Regions from separate parts of the Shinella sp. S4-D37 genome, predicted to be linked through region 4. Evidence: predicted binding sites of a transcription regulator. Region 4 holds the regulator's gene; each other region holds the start of a gene.

Region 1 (3,205 bases), 1.6 Mb from region 4:
ATCGCCGCCCTCAGCCGCAGCATCGCGCAGCTGAAGGCCGACGGCGTGATGGCGGAGATCGACACGGAGGCGGCCGCCCGGCTGATCAACGGGGCGAGCAGCCACGCGGCGCTGTGGATCGCCAAGTCCGACGATCCGGAGGACACCTCGAAGCGCGCCGTCAGGGGGTTCCGCACGCTGCTGGATGGGCTGCGCGTCAACGCCTGAGGGGCGCCTACGGCCCCGCCGGTGCCTCTTTCAGCTCGCAGGCATTCGTCCCGATCGTCATCGTGTTGCCGCGCCAGTCGATGGCGCCGCCGATCCAGGCGCGCAGCCAGATGGCCGGCATCATGACGTCCCGCACCATCATCGCCGGCACCGACCAGACGGAAAGCCGCCAGCCCTTGGCCAGGGCAAGGGCGGTCTCGGGAAGGTAGAGGCCGGCAAGCACGGCAAGCACGGCGGGCAGGAGCGGCATATCGTCCGTCAGCACCGCCGCGAGTATGAGAAGCAGCGGCGGGACGGCGCCGAGCAGGATTTCCGGCGTGAAGAAGGCGGGGAAGGTGACGCGGCGCAGGCGCGACCAGCGGCCCTGGCGCGACCAGACCTCCTGCCCGGAGCGCCGGCCGAGCGGCTGCTCGAAGGGCGAGGAGACGAGGTGCACCTTGAGGCCGAGCCGGCTGACGAGCTTGGTGGAGGCGGCGTCCTCGGCGATCTCGGCATTCAGCGCCTGGATGCCGCCATTGGCATCGAGCATCGGCTTGTACCAGAGCATGCTCTTGCCCTGCGCGAAACCGAGGCCGAGCGCCTCGCCGGCATATTGCCAGCGCGCCTGCTGGGTGTTGAGGAACATGCATTCCACCTCGGCCCAGAAGCCGTCCGGGCGCGAGCCGAGCGGCGTCGAGCAGACGAGGCCCGAATCGCTGCGCCAGCCGCCCATCAGGTGCCGGATATAGTTCGGCGGCATCAGGACGTTCGAATCGGCGAGCACCACCCAGTCGTGCCGCGCCGCCTGCCAGCCCTTGACGCAATTGTTGAGCTTCGGATTGGCGCCGATGCGGTCGTCGCCGACGAGGATGCGCGCGGCGACATGCGGATGGGCGGCGGCCGTCGCCTCGATCAGCGGCACGATGGGGTCGCCGCAATGGGCGACGCAGAACAGAAGCTCGTAGTCCGGCCAGGTGAGGCGGAAGGCGCGCTCCAGCGTCTCGGCGGAAAAATTCTCGATGCCGCGCACGGGGATGACGACGGAGACGGGCGGCGTTTCCTCGATCTCGGGCGGCGCCGCATCCGTCGGCTTCAGCCGCCGGCCGGCGATGAGGATGCTGAGGAGATTGGTGGCGACGAGGGCGCCCGAGGCAAGGGCCAGGGCCTGAGCCGTATCCATTCACGCGTACTCCGCTGGGCGCCGGATCGCGGCCGCCGGGGTGCATTCACGCGGGAAGAGACACCATTGTCGCATGACAGGCGAATGACGGGCGGGTTGGATGGGTTTTGGCGGCGCGCGGTATGGGAAGGAACCGTCGCCACATCCCCTTCTCCCCGGCGGGGAGAAGGGAGGAAAGGCGATCTCGAACTCCAGACGGCATCGCCCTGCCGTCTCAGGGCTACGCCAGGAAGTCGGCGGTGGTGGTGACCTTGCCGTAGCCGAATTCCAGCGCCGACATGATGGTGGCGTGGACCTGGGCGGCGGGGACGCGCGAATCGCCGAAGGCCTTGTCGCGCGTGGCGCAGGCATCGTGCACCACCGTGAGATTGTAGCCGAGGTCGGCGGCGGCGCGCGCCGTCGCGTCGATGCACACGTCGCTCATCGCGCCGACGACCACCACATCCTCGATGCCGCCCGCCCGCAGCGTCTCGTCGAGCGCCGTCTCGCGGAAGGAATTCGGGTAGTTCTTGACGATGACCGTGTCGTCCTCTCGCGGCGTGACGGCCGGGATCGGCTGGATGCCCTCGGTGCCCGGCGCGAAGAGCGGCGAGGCGGCGTCCGTGGCAATGTGGTGGACATGGACGATCCGGTCGCCCCGGCCACGCCCGGCCTCGACGATGCGCGCGGCATTGGCGGCGGCGGCATCGATGCCGGTCAGCGCGAAGCTGCCGGAGGAAAGATAGTCCTTCTGGAGGTCGACGATGATGATGGCGCGCTTGCTCATGGCGGCTCCCTTGCGTTCGCGATTGATGCGGGGGGGGGTTCCGCCGCCGGACGCGATTTCGCAACGGCGAATTTGCCGCGGCGGCGTCAGGCCGGCCGGCCGCGGAAGGCGAAGAGGTCGGCATCCGCATCGGCATGGCCGGCGATCTCGGCCGCGACGATCTCGGCGGCGATCTGGCTGAAGGTGATGCCGTTGCCGCCGAAGCCCATGACGGCGAAGACGTTTTCGAGGCCCGGCACGCGGCCGATCAGCGGCAGGCCGGTGCGGGTGGTGCCGAAGGGGGCGGCCCAGACATGGTCCGGCTCGGGCAGGGCAAGGCCGAGCACGGCCTCGGCCTTGCGGCGGATGGCCGCCGCCTTCTTCCGCAGCTTCGTCGCGGAGGCGTAGGCCTCGGCGCTGTCCTCGTCCTCGCCGCCGACGATCAGTCGCCCGTCGCGCGTGCGGCGGAGATAGAGGTAGGGATCGGCTCCCTCCCAGACGATGCAGTCCTTCAGCCAGTGCGGCAGCGGGGTGCCGGGCGGCGTCGCGAGCGCCCAGGTGGAGACGATGGCGTGCTCCCTGTCGGCGACGGCCTCCAGGAATTCGTAGCCCGAGCAGAACACGGCATGGCCGGCAGACAGGATCCGGCCGTCGGAAGTCGCCAGGAAGACGCGGTCGCCCGTCGCGCGCAGGTCGGTGATTTCGAGCGGGCTGGCAAGCTCCACGCCGCGCGCCATCGCCGCGCGCAGGATGCCGGCCGCCATCTGGGCCGGGTTCGCCGCGGCGGAGATATCGCTGAGGATGGCGCCGGTGCGCTGGATGGAAAAGCGTTCGGCAAGGGTGGCGGCGTCCAGATAATCGGCCGCGATGCCGGCGGCGCGGCGGGCCTCGACCTCGGCCGCAAGGGCCCTGTGGCCATAGACGTCGCCGGCGAGGAACAGCGTCTGCTTGCGCGCGAAGCCGCAGGACAGGCCGAGATCGGCGACGGTCTCGCTGAGGCGCTCGACGGCGCGGGCCGAGCGCTGCCAGGCGCGGCGGGCTTTTGGCGCGCCGATCATCTGCGAGAGCCGGGAGAGGGGGATGTCGATCTCGTG
Region 2 (3,205 bases), 1.3 Mb from region 4:
CGATGCCTCGGGCGCGACGCGATCCGACGCGTTCGACTTCCTCGCCTCGCAGGACCACGGCCACGCGGTCCACGCGGTCAAGCATGTGCCGGACCTCTTCTGAGCCGGCTTGAGACGACGTGACGAAAAACGGCGGAAGCGGCAGCGCTTCCGCCGTTTCCGTTTGCGGTCACCTCAACCGGCGATGGCGTCGATGACGAGGTAGAAGAGGGCGGAGATCGCGGCGGCGGACGGCAGCGTGACGATCCAGGCGACGACGATGTTGCCGGCGATGCCCCAGCGCACGGCCGTGACGCGCCGCGCGGCGCCGACGCCGATGATCGCGCCGGTGATCGTGTGCGTGGTGGAGACCGGGATGCCGAGCCAGGTGGCGGCGAAGAGGGTGATCGCCCCGCCGGTTTCCGCGCAGAAGCCCTGCATCGGATTGAGGCGGGTGATCTTGGAGCCCATCGTGTGCACGATGCGCCAGCCACCCATCAGCGTGCCGAGCGCCATGGCCGCCTGGCAGGTGATGACCACCCAGAAGGGGACATAAAACTCCCCGCCGAGATAGCCCTGCGAATAGAGCAGCACGGCGATGATGCCCATGGTCTTCTGCGCGTCGTTGCCGCCGTGGCCGAGCGAATAGAGCGAGGCCGAGACGAACTGCATGACGCGGAAGGTGCGGTCGACGGCAAACGGCGTCTGGCGCACGAAGAGCCAGGAGACGACGAGCACGAGGATCAGCGCGAGCAGGAAGCCGAAGGCGGGCGACAGGAAGATGGCGCTCGCCGTCTTGATGAGGCCGCCCCACACGACGGCGTCGAAGCCCGCCTTGGCAAGGCCCGCGCCCACCAGGCCGCCGATGAGGGCGTGCGAGGAGGAGGAGGGGATGCCGAAGATCCAGGTGACGACGTTCCAGATGATCGCGCCCATCAGCGCCGCGAAGATGACGAGCGGGCTGACGATGCCGGGATCGATGATGCCCTTGCCGAGCGTCTCGGCGACATGCAGGCCGAAGAACAGGAAGGCGATGAAATTGAAGAAAGCCGCCCACATGACGGCATATTGCGGGCGCAGCACGCGCGTCGAGACGATCGTGGCGATCGAGTTCGCCGCATCGTGCAGGCCGTTCAGGAAATCGAACAGCAGCGCGATGCCGACGAGGCCGACGAGCAGCGGGAAGGCGAGGGAGGCGTCCATCAGACGTTCTCGATCACGATACCGCTGATTTCATTGGCGACGTCCTCGAAACGGTCGACGACCTTCTCCAGTTCGCCATAGATCTCGCTGCCGATGATATAGGCCATCGGGTCGGTCTTGCCATATTGCCGGAAGAGGTCCTTCAGGCCCTGGTCGTGCAATTCGTCCGAGCGGCCCTCGACGCGGGTGACCTCCTCGGCGATCGCGCTGAGGCGGCCGGCATGCACGCCCACCTTGTCGAGCAGCGGAATGGCCTCGGCGACGAGATGGGCGGCCTTGACGATGACCTCGCCCATCTCCTGCATGCCGGGCTGGAAGCTCGTCTGCTCGTAGAGGCGGATGGTCTTGACCGTCTTGTGCATCATGTCGATGGCGTCGTCCATCGACTGGATCAGGTCCTTGATGTCGCCGCGGTCGAAGGGGGTGATGAAGCTGCGGCGCACGGCGAGCAGCACTTCCCGCGTGATGTCGTCGGCCTTGTCTTCCAGTTCGACGATGCGGTTGCAGTGTCTTTCCATCTCCGGCCCGCCGGCAAGGAGCGCCTGGAGCGCCTCGGCGGCGCCGACGACGGTGCGGGAATGTTGCTCGAAGAGATCGAAGAAACGATCCTCGCGCGGCATGAGTTTGCGAAACAGCGAAAGCATGGGTGCCCCTTACGTGGCTGGGGTTGTCATGCCGCTGTCATAATTGACCGCCTATCCGCTGAAAAGCGCTGATTCGCGCTTGTCACAATTCTGTTGCAGTTGCGGTAAACGGGCCGCGGCCCGCTCAGGGAACGATCTTGAAGGGCTGCTCGCTGATCGCGACCGCCCCGCTTGCCGCATCGCGGAAGCGATAGCGCAGCACATAGTCGCCGGCCGGCGGGCCGCTGAGATTGAGCGTCAGCTTGGCGAAGACCTCCTGGTTGCGCACGCTGCCCTTGAAGTCGAAGGAGCCGAAGGCCTTCTGCTCGGCCAGCACCGTGCCCTTCGGGTCGAGCAGTTCCAGGTCGACGGTGAAATGCGATTCGAGCAGTCCGCCGTCGGCCGGCCGCCAGGTGAGGCCGACCGGCTCGACATAGGAGATCAGCGCCTCGCCGGCCTTGAAGCTTGCCTCCGGCCGCACCGCATACATGCCGTAGCCTTCCGGCGCCGCCGAGACGAACACGGCCTTGCCGATCGAGAAGGGCAGCGTGGCGGCGAAGGCGCCGAAGGCGTCGCGGATCGTGGTGTGCGCGCCGACCGTGTCGCCGGCAGCCGCCTGCTCCTCCGCCTTCCTGGCCGCGTCCGCAAGCGGGCCGGCAAGGGCGAACGTGGGCGCGAGCGCGGCGATAAAGGCCATTCGCAACAGGGACTTCGACACGAACATTCCGTCTTCCTCCAGCCGGTTGGTCGGCAGGATGCGAAGAAGCATGGCAACAGTCAAGAACGCCGTCCGCGTCGCCCGCAATCAGCTCTTCCAGAAGAGCGGGGTCAGGATGACGAGCACGGTCAGGATTTCGAGACGGCCGAGCAGCATCAGGAGGGAGAGCACGTAGAGCGCCGCGTCGTGGAAACCGGCGAAGGTGCCGGCCGGCCCGATCGCCTGCGTGACGCCGGGGCCGACATTCGACAGCGAGGTGGCAGCGGCCGAGATCGCCGTCAGGACGTCGTAGCCCATCAGGCCGAGCAGGATCGCCCCGAGCGCCGAGATCGCGACATAGGTGATGAAGAACAGGAAGACGCTGCGCTGGAAATCGGCGTCGACGGTCATGGAGCCGTAGCGCACGGCATGGATGCCGTCCGGATAGATCAGCCGGTAGAGGCCGGTGCGGATGAAATTGAACAGGATGATCAGGCGATAGGCCTTGAGGCCCCCGGACGTCGAGCCCGAACAGCCGCCCATGAAGGTGGCGACGAAGGCGAGCGCCACGATGAAATGGCCCCATTGCGTATAGTCGTCGCTGGCAAAGCCCGTCGTCGACAGGATGGATGCCACGGTGAAGAAGGAATGGGCCAGCGCCTCGTGGAAGTTGACGCCGTTCTCCAGCCGCTGGAACACGCTC
Region 3 (3,205 bases), 1.7 Mb from region 4:
CGCGAGAGAGGCGATGGCGCGCACGGCGGCCATCTTCATCTCCTCGTTGATCGTGCGCGCGCCGCAATCGAGCGCGCCGCGGAAGATGTAGGGGAAGCAGAGGACGTTGTTGACCTGGTTGGGGAAGTCCGAGCGGCCGGTGCAGATCATCGCGTCCGGGCGGGCGGCGCGCGCCTCCTCGGGCATGATCTCCGGCGTCGGGTTGGCGAGCGCCATGATCAGCGGCTTTTCCGCCATGCGGGCGAGCAGTTCCGGCTTCAGCACGCCGGCGGCCGACAGGCCGAGGAAGACGTCCGCGCCGTCGATGGTCTCGGAGAGCTGGCGCTTGTCCGTCTCCTGCGCATAGACGCTCTTCCACTGGTCCATCAGGGCCTCGCGGCCCTTGTAGACCACGCCCTCGATGTCGTGCACCCAGATGTTCTCGACCTGCGCGCCGAGCGAGACGAGCTGGTTGAGACAGGCGAGCGCGGCCGCGCCTGCGCCCGAGGCGACGATCTTGGCCTCCGACAGCGCCTTGCCGGCGAGCTCCAGGCCGTTGAGGACCGCGGCGGCCACGATGATCGCCGTGCCGTGCTGGTCGTCGTGGAAGACGGGGATGTCCATCTTTTCGCGCAGCTGGCGCTCGACTTCAAAGCATTCCGGCGCCTTGATGTCTTCCAGGTTGATGCCGCCGAAGGTCGGCTCCAGCGCGGAGACGACATTGACCATCTCGTCGACCGTCGGCGCGTCGATCTCGATGTCGAAGACGTCGATGCCGGCGAACTTCTTGAAGAGCACCGCCTTGCCTTCCATCACGGGCTTGGAGGCGAGGGGGCCGATATTGCCGAGGCCGAGCACGGCCGTGCCGTTGGAGACGACGGCGACGAGGTTGGCGCGCGCGGTGTAGTCGGCAGCGGTGTTGGGATCGTCGCGGATGGCAAGGCAGGGCGCGGCGACGCCGGGCGAATAGGCGAGCGCCAGGTCGCGCTGGTTGCCGAGCGGCTTGGTCGGGTTGATCTCGAGCTTGCCGGGACGGGGGTGGCGGTGGAAGAAGAGGGCCTGCTGGTCGATGTCGCCGCTTGCCGGACCGTCCTGCGTCCGCGATTTGTCACCCGTGCTCATGATGCTCCCTGCCATATGCTGTTTTCGTTGCGACCCTTCGTTCTGCGAAACCGCCGCGCCGTGAAGTTTTCCGAGTCTTCCATAAAGCCGCAATCAGCGGTCTGTGCAATGCCTATTTGCCATCGAAAAAGGCATAGGTGTGTCATCAATCTGAAACAGGAGTCTGGTTTTCAACGGGATGAAAGCCGCCCTTTCCGACGACCACCGCGGCGGCCGGCCACCCGGAGTAAAGACGCATGACTGCGACCCTTGCCGACCCCAATGTCCGCCACTTCCGCACGCTGTTCATCTCGGACGTGCATCTGGGATCGAAGGCGGCCAAGGCGGATTTCCTGATCGATTTCCTGCGGCATCACGAAGCCGAGACCATCGTGCTCGTCGGCGACATCGTCGACGGCTGGCGCCTGAAGCGCAACTGGTACTGGCCGCAGGCCTTCAACGACGTGACGCAAAAACTCCTGCGCAAGGCGCGCAAGGGCACGCGCATCATCTACATTCCCGGCAACCACGACGAATTCCTGCGCGCGTTCCCCGGCACCCATTTCGGCGGCGTGGAAGTGGCCGACCGCATCATCCACGAGGCGGCCGACGGCAAGCGCTATCTCGTGCTGCACGGCGACGAGTTCGACGTCGTCGTGCGCCATGCCCGCGTCGTCGCCTATCTCGGCGACTGGGCCTATGACGCGGCCATCGCCATCAACGTCGTCTTCGCCGCCATCCGCCGCCGGCTCGGCCTGCCGTACTGGTCGTTCTCCTCCTGGGCCAAGCAGCAGGTCAAGACGGCGGTGAACTTCATCGGCGAATTCCAGAAGGTGGTCGTCGAGGAGGCGCGGCGCCACGACGCCGACGGCGTGATCTGCGGCCATATCCACCACGCCGTCATCACCGAGATCGACGGCATCCGCTACATCAACAGCGGCGACTGGGTGGAAAGCTGCACGGCGATCGCTGAGCATCACGACGGCGAGATGGAGCTGATCACCTGGCAGAAGCTGGCGGCGGCGCCCGCCGAGGTGGTTCCGGTCTCGCGCCAGATGCCGGCGATCGGGGTCCGCACGCCGGAGGCGGCGTAAGCCGGCGGCGGGCAGAAATAGCGGATTGGCGTACGTACATCGTCATGCTAGAGCGGTGGGCGTTCCAATCAGGTTCCCCATCCATGAATGCCCCCTCCGGTTTTACCGTGACCGCCGGCGCGCCGCCGTTCTTCGCCGCGCGCATCGCCCTCGTCTTCTGCGCGCCGATGATGGTCAACGGCATCGCGCTGCCGTTCTTTCCGGTCTGGCTGGAAACGCTGTCGATGAGCGATTTCCAGATCGGCATCGTCCTTGCCGTGCCGATGTTCGTGCGCGTCTTCACCGCGCCGGTGGCCGGCATCATCGCGGACCGGCTCGGCGAGCGCTCGATCGTGCTGCTCTGGTCGGGGCTCCTGTCGCTTCTAACGGCGCTCGCCCTGTTTGCGACCGGGTCCTTCTGGCCGGTGCTGCTGCTCTATGCGCTGCAGGGCGCCGTCTATTCGCCCTATGTGCCGATCACCGAGGCGATCATGCTGTCGGGCGTGCGGCGCTGGAATTTCGACTACGGCAGGATGCGGCTCTGGGGCTCGCTCGCCTTCATCGTCGCGACGATGATCGGCGGGTGGCTCGCCGGGCTCTACGGCGGGGCCATGGTGCTGCCGGCCATGGCCGCCGGCTTCGTTCTGACCGTGCTCGGCGCGGTGATCGCGCCGAAGATCGGCAAGCCGCGCCGCCCGTCGCCCATCGCGGCGATCGCCACCATGCCGACGAAGAGCACGCTGCGGCAGGCGGACGTGCAGTTCATGCTGGTCGGCGTCTCGCTGGTCAATGCGAGCCACGCCATGCTGTTCGCCTTCTCGGCGATCTACTGGCAGAAGATGGGGTTCAGCGGCGTCGATGTCGGCATCCTGTGGAGCGCCGGCGTGCTGGCCGAGGTGGTGTTCTTCCTCTTCGCCGTCCAGCTGCGGCGGCGCTTCGATCTCTGGTCCATGATGATGGTCGGCGGCGCCGTGGCGGTCGGCCGCTGGGTCCTCTTTCCGATGGACATGTCCTTCGCCGGCTATTTCGCGCTGCAATGCCTGCACGCCTTC
Region 4 (3,205 bases):
CAGATCTACATGTGGGCGAACGAGGCCGAGCGCGCCTTCGTGGAGCGCACCTCCGGAGCCATCATCGTGCTCCTCATCTTCCTCATCCTCATGAATGTCGGCGCCATCCTGTTGCGCCGCCGTTTCGAACGGCGCTGGTAGAAGGATCGATCCTATGAACATGATGTCAGAAGCAGCAGTCGAGAAAGCGCTGGACAAGAAAATGAACGACATTTCCTACAAGATGATCGGCAAGGACGTGTCGGTCTACTACGGCGACAAGCGCGCCCTCTACGACGTCAACCTGAACGTCCGTGAAAACACCGTGACGGCGCTCATCGGCCCGTCCGGCTGCGGCAAGTCGACGTTCCTGCGCACGCTGAACCGCATGAACGACACGATCGACGGCTGCCGCGTCACCGGCCGCATCACGCTCGACACGGACGATATCTACGATCCGGCGATCGACGTCGTGGAGCTGCGCGCCCGTGTCGGCATGGTCTTCCAGAAGCCGAACCCGTTCCCCAAGTCGATCTACGAGAACGTCGCCTACGGCCCGCGCATCCACGGCCTTGCCAAGACCAAGGCCGAGATGGACGCCATCGTCGAGCAGAGCCTGCAGAAGGCGGGTCTGTGGAACGAGGTGAAGGACCGCCTGCAGGAAGGCGGCACCGGCCTTTCCGGCGGCCAGCAGCAGCGCCTGTGCATCGCCCGCGCCGTGGCGGTCAGCCCGGAAGTCATCCTGATGGACGAGCCCTGCTCGGCGCTCGACCCGATCGCCACCGCCAAGGTCGAGGAGCTGATCCACGAGCTGCGCGCCAACTTCACCATCGTCATCGTGACGCACTCGATGCAGCAGGCGGCCCGCGTTTCGCAGCGCACCGCCATGTTCCACCTCGGCAACCTCGTGGAGGAGAACGACACCGACAAGATGTTCACCAACCCGGACGACCAGCGCACGCAGGACTACATCATGGGCCGCTTCGGCTGACGCCCCGTCTTACCTGAACCCGAGCGCATCAAGGACAAAGCCATGTCATCGACCCATATCGTCTCCATCTACGACGAAGAACTGAAGTACCTCTCCCGCCGCATCTCCGAAATGGGCGGCACCGCCGAGCAGATGGTCGCCGATTCCGTCCGCGCCCTCGTCACGACGGATGCGGCGCTGGCCCAGAAGGTCATCTCCGAGGACGTCATCCTCGACACGGCCGAACGCCAGATCAACGACAAGGCGATCGTCACCATCGCCAAGCGCCAGCCGATGGCCGCGGACCTGCGCGAGATCATGGGCGCGATCCGCATCGCCGCCGAGCTGGAGCGTGTCGGCGACCTCGGCAAGAACACCGCCAAGCGCGTCATCGCCGTGCAGAGCTCGGGCATGCCCCGCAAGCTCACCCGCGGCCTGGAGCATCTTGCCGAACTGGCGCTGATGCAGCTGAAGGAAGTGCTCGACGTCTACGCCACCCGCTCGATCGAGAAGGCGAAAGCCATCCGCGAGCGTGACGATGAGATCGACGCGATCTACACCTCGCTGTTCCGCGAACTCCTGACCTATATGATGGAAGACCCGCGTAACATCACGCCCTGCACGCATCTCCTGTTCTGCGCCAAGAACATCGAGCGTATCGGCGACCACGCGACCAACATCGCCGAAACCATCTACTACATGGCGACCGGCTCGCAGCCGGAGGGCGAGCGTCCGAAGGACGACACCTCGACCTCCGTTGTCGCGGCCGGCGTTGCCGACGCGTCCGAGTAAACAGAGTAGGGTTCAGCTTCATGGTGCCCAGAATTGCCGTCGTGGAAGACGAGGAGGCGCTTAGCGTCCTCCTCCGCTACAATCTGGAAGCGGAAGGTTTCGAGGTCGATACGATCCTCTCCGGTGACGAGGCCGAGATGCGCCTGCAGGAGCGCATGCCGGACCTCCTCATCCTCGACTGGATGCTTCCGGGCGTCTCCGGCATCGAACTGTGCCGGCGCCTGCGCCAGCGCCCGGAAACCGAGCGCCTGCCGATCATCATGCTGACGGCGCGCGGCGAGGAGAGCGAGCGGGTGCGCGGCCTTGCCACCGGCGCGGACGACTATGTCGTAAAGCCCTTCTCGACGCCGGAACTCGTCGCCCGCGTCAGGGCGATGCTGCGCCGGGCCAAGCCCGAGGTGGTTTCGACCGTGCTGCGCTGCGGCGATATCGAACTCGACCGCGAGACCCATCGGGTCCATCGCCGCACCCGCGAGGTCCGCCTCGGTCCGACGGAGTTCCGCCTGCTGGAGTTCCTGATGACTTCGCCTGGCCGCGTCTTCTCGCGCTCGCAGCTTCTCGACGGCGTCTGGGGGCACGACATCTATGTCGACGAGCGCACCGTCGACGTGCATGTCGGGCGCCTGCGCAAGGCGCTCAACTTCGCCAACATGCAGGACGTCATCCGTACGGTCCGCGGCGCCGGTTATTCGCTGGAAGCCTGAGCGAACGGGATTCCTCCCAAGGACGGAAATGGGCCCTCAGGGGCCTGTTTGCGTTCCGGGGTGCCGTCCGCCCCTCATCCCGCGTCCCAAACGAAAACAGGCCCTTCCGGGCCCGCATCGCATGTTCTGCCGTGGAAAACCTACCGCATCCGGCGGCGTTCGGCCGAGGGCTGGTAGGCGAGGCGCTGGTGGTAGGTGCAGTAGGGCGAGTTGTCCGGGGACTCGTTGCCGCAGAAATGGAAGTCGTCGTTGAGCGGGTCGCCGATCGGCCACTTGCAGGTGCGCTCGGTGAGTTGGGTCAGCTCCAGCCGCCGCGACATCGGCACGACCACGTTGTTGCCGTTGGCCGGAACCGGAAGGGTTTCGACCTGGGCTTCGAAATCGACGTCGATCTCTTCCTTGGCAATGGTGTTGCCGGTGGGACGGACGACGGCGCGGGCGGCGACGGGGCGGGCTGCGAAGGTCGACGGGCGCGGCGTCGCCGGGGCCGGACGCTTCGGGCGGGCCGCGGCCTGGGTGCCGCCGGCCTTGGCGCGGCCGGGCAGGTTCAGCCGGTGCACCTTGCCGATGACGGCGTTGCGGCTGACGCCGCCGAGCTGCGCCGCGATCTGGCTCGCGCTCAGGCCCTCGCTCCAGAGCTTCTTGAGTTTCTCAACGCGCTCGTCTGTCCAGTTCATGTTTTCGTCTCCGCTCGGCGCCCAGGATGCGGGAATCCCTCGTCGTGCTCCGGACGGGTCCGGAACCTGAGCGCCCTAACTCT

What was found. Region 4 encodes PhoB, which activates phosphate uptake and scavenging genes when phosphate is short. Its sites were predicted from a motif close to TGTCATNNANCTGTCAT; they were not measured.
Region 1: a site for PhoB is predicted at 1,440-1,456, ahead of AB3G45_RS15640 (ceramide glucosyltransferase). Genes of this name have one in related genera too.
Region 2: a site for PhoB is predicted at 1,851-1,867, ahead of AB3G45_RS17225 (DUF47 domain-containing protein). Genes of this name have one in related genera too.
Region 3: a site for PhoB is predicted at 1,242-1,258, ahead of AB3G45_RS15045 (UDP-2,3-diacylglucosamine diphosphatase). Genes of this name have one in related genera too.

What each region holds. Positions count from the first base shown of each region.
Region 1 is NZ_JBFNXL010000005.1:1,697,136-1,700,340, forward strand. Features, by position in the region: gene AB3G45_RS15635 (TetR/AcrR family transcriptional regulator) at 1-207, shown strand, start outside; gene AB3G45_RS15640 (ceramide glucosyltransferase) at 215-1,366, opposite strand; gene AB3G45_RS15645 (cysteine hydrolase family protein) at 1,587-2,132, opposite strand; gene AB3G45_RS15650 (NAD(P)/FAD-dependent oxidoreductase) at 2,219-3,205, opposite strand, start outside.
Region 2 is NZ_JBFNXL010000005.1:2,009,061-2,012,265, reverse strand. Features, by position in the region: gene AB3G45_RS17235 (hypothetical protein) at 1-103, shown strand, start outside; gene AB3G45_RS17230 (anion permease) at 175-1,182, opposite strand; gene AB3G45_RS17225 (DUF47 domain-containing protein) at 1,182-1,826, opposite strand; gene AB3G45_RS17220 (hypothetical protein) at 1,951-2,502, opposite strand; gene AB3G45_RS17215 (TrkH family potassium uptake protein) at 2,611-3,205, opposite strand, start outside.
Region 3 is NZ_JBFNXL010000005.1:1,574,574-1,577,778, forward strand. Features, by position in the region: gene AB3G45_RS15040 (NADP-dependent malic enzyme) at 1-1,101, opposite strand, end outside; gene AB3G45_RS15045 (UDP-2,3-diacylglucosamine diphosphatase) at 1,338-2,174, shown strand; gene AB3G45_RS15050 (MFS transporter) at 2,258-3,205, shown strand, end outside.
Region 4 is NZ_JBFNXL010000005.1:3,300,704-3,303,908, reverse strand. Features, by position in the region: gene pstA (phosphate ABC transporter permease PstA) at 1-141, shown strand, start outside; gene pstB (phosphate ABC transporter ATP-binding protein PstB) at 155-970, shown strand; gene phoU (phosphate signaling complex protein PhoU) at 1,013-1,741, shown strand; gene phoB (phosphate regulon transcriptional regulator PhoB) at 1,762-2,445, shown strand; gene AB3G45_RS23680 (GcrA family cell cycle regulator) at 2,586-3,122, opposite strand.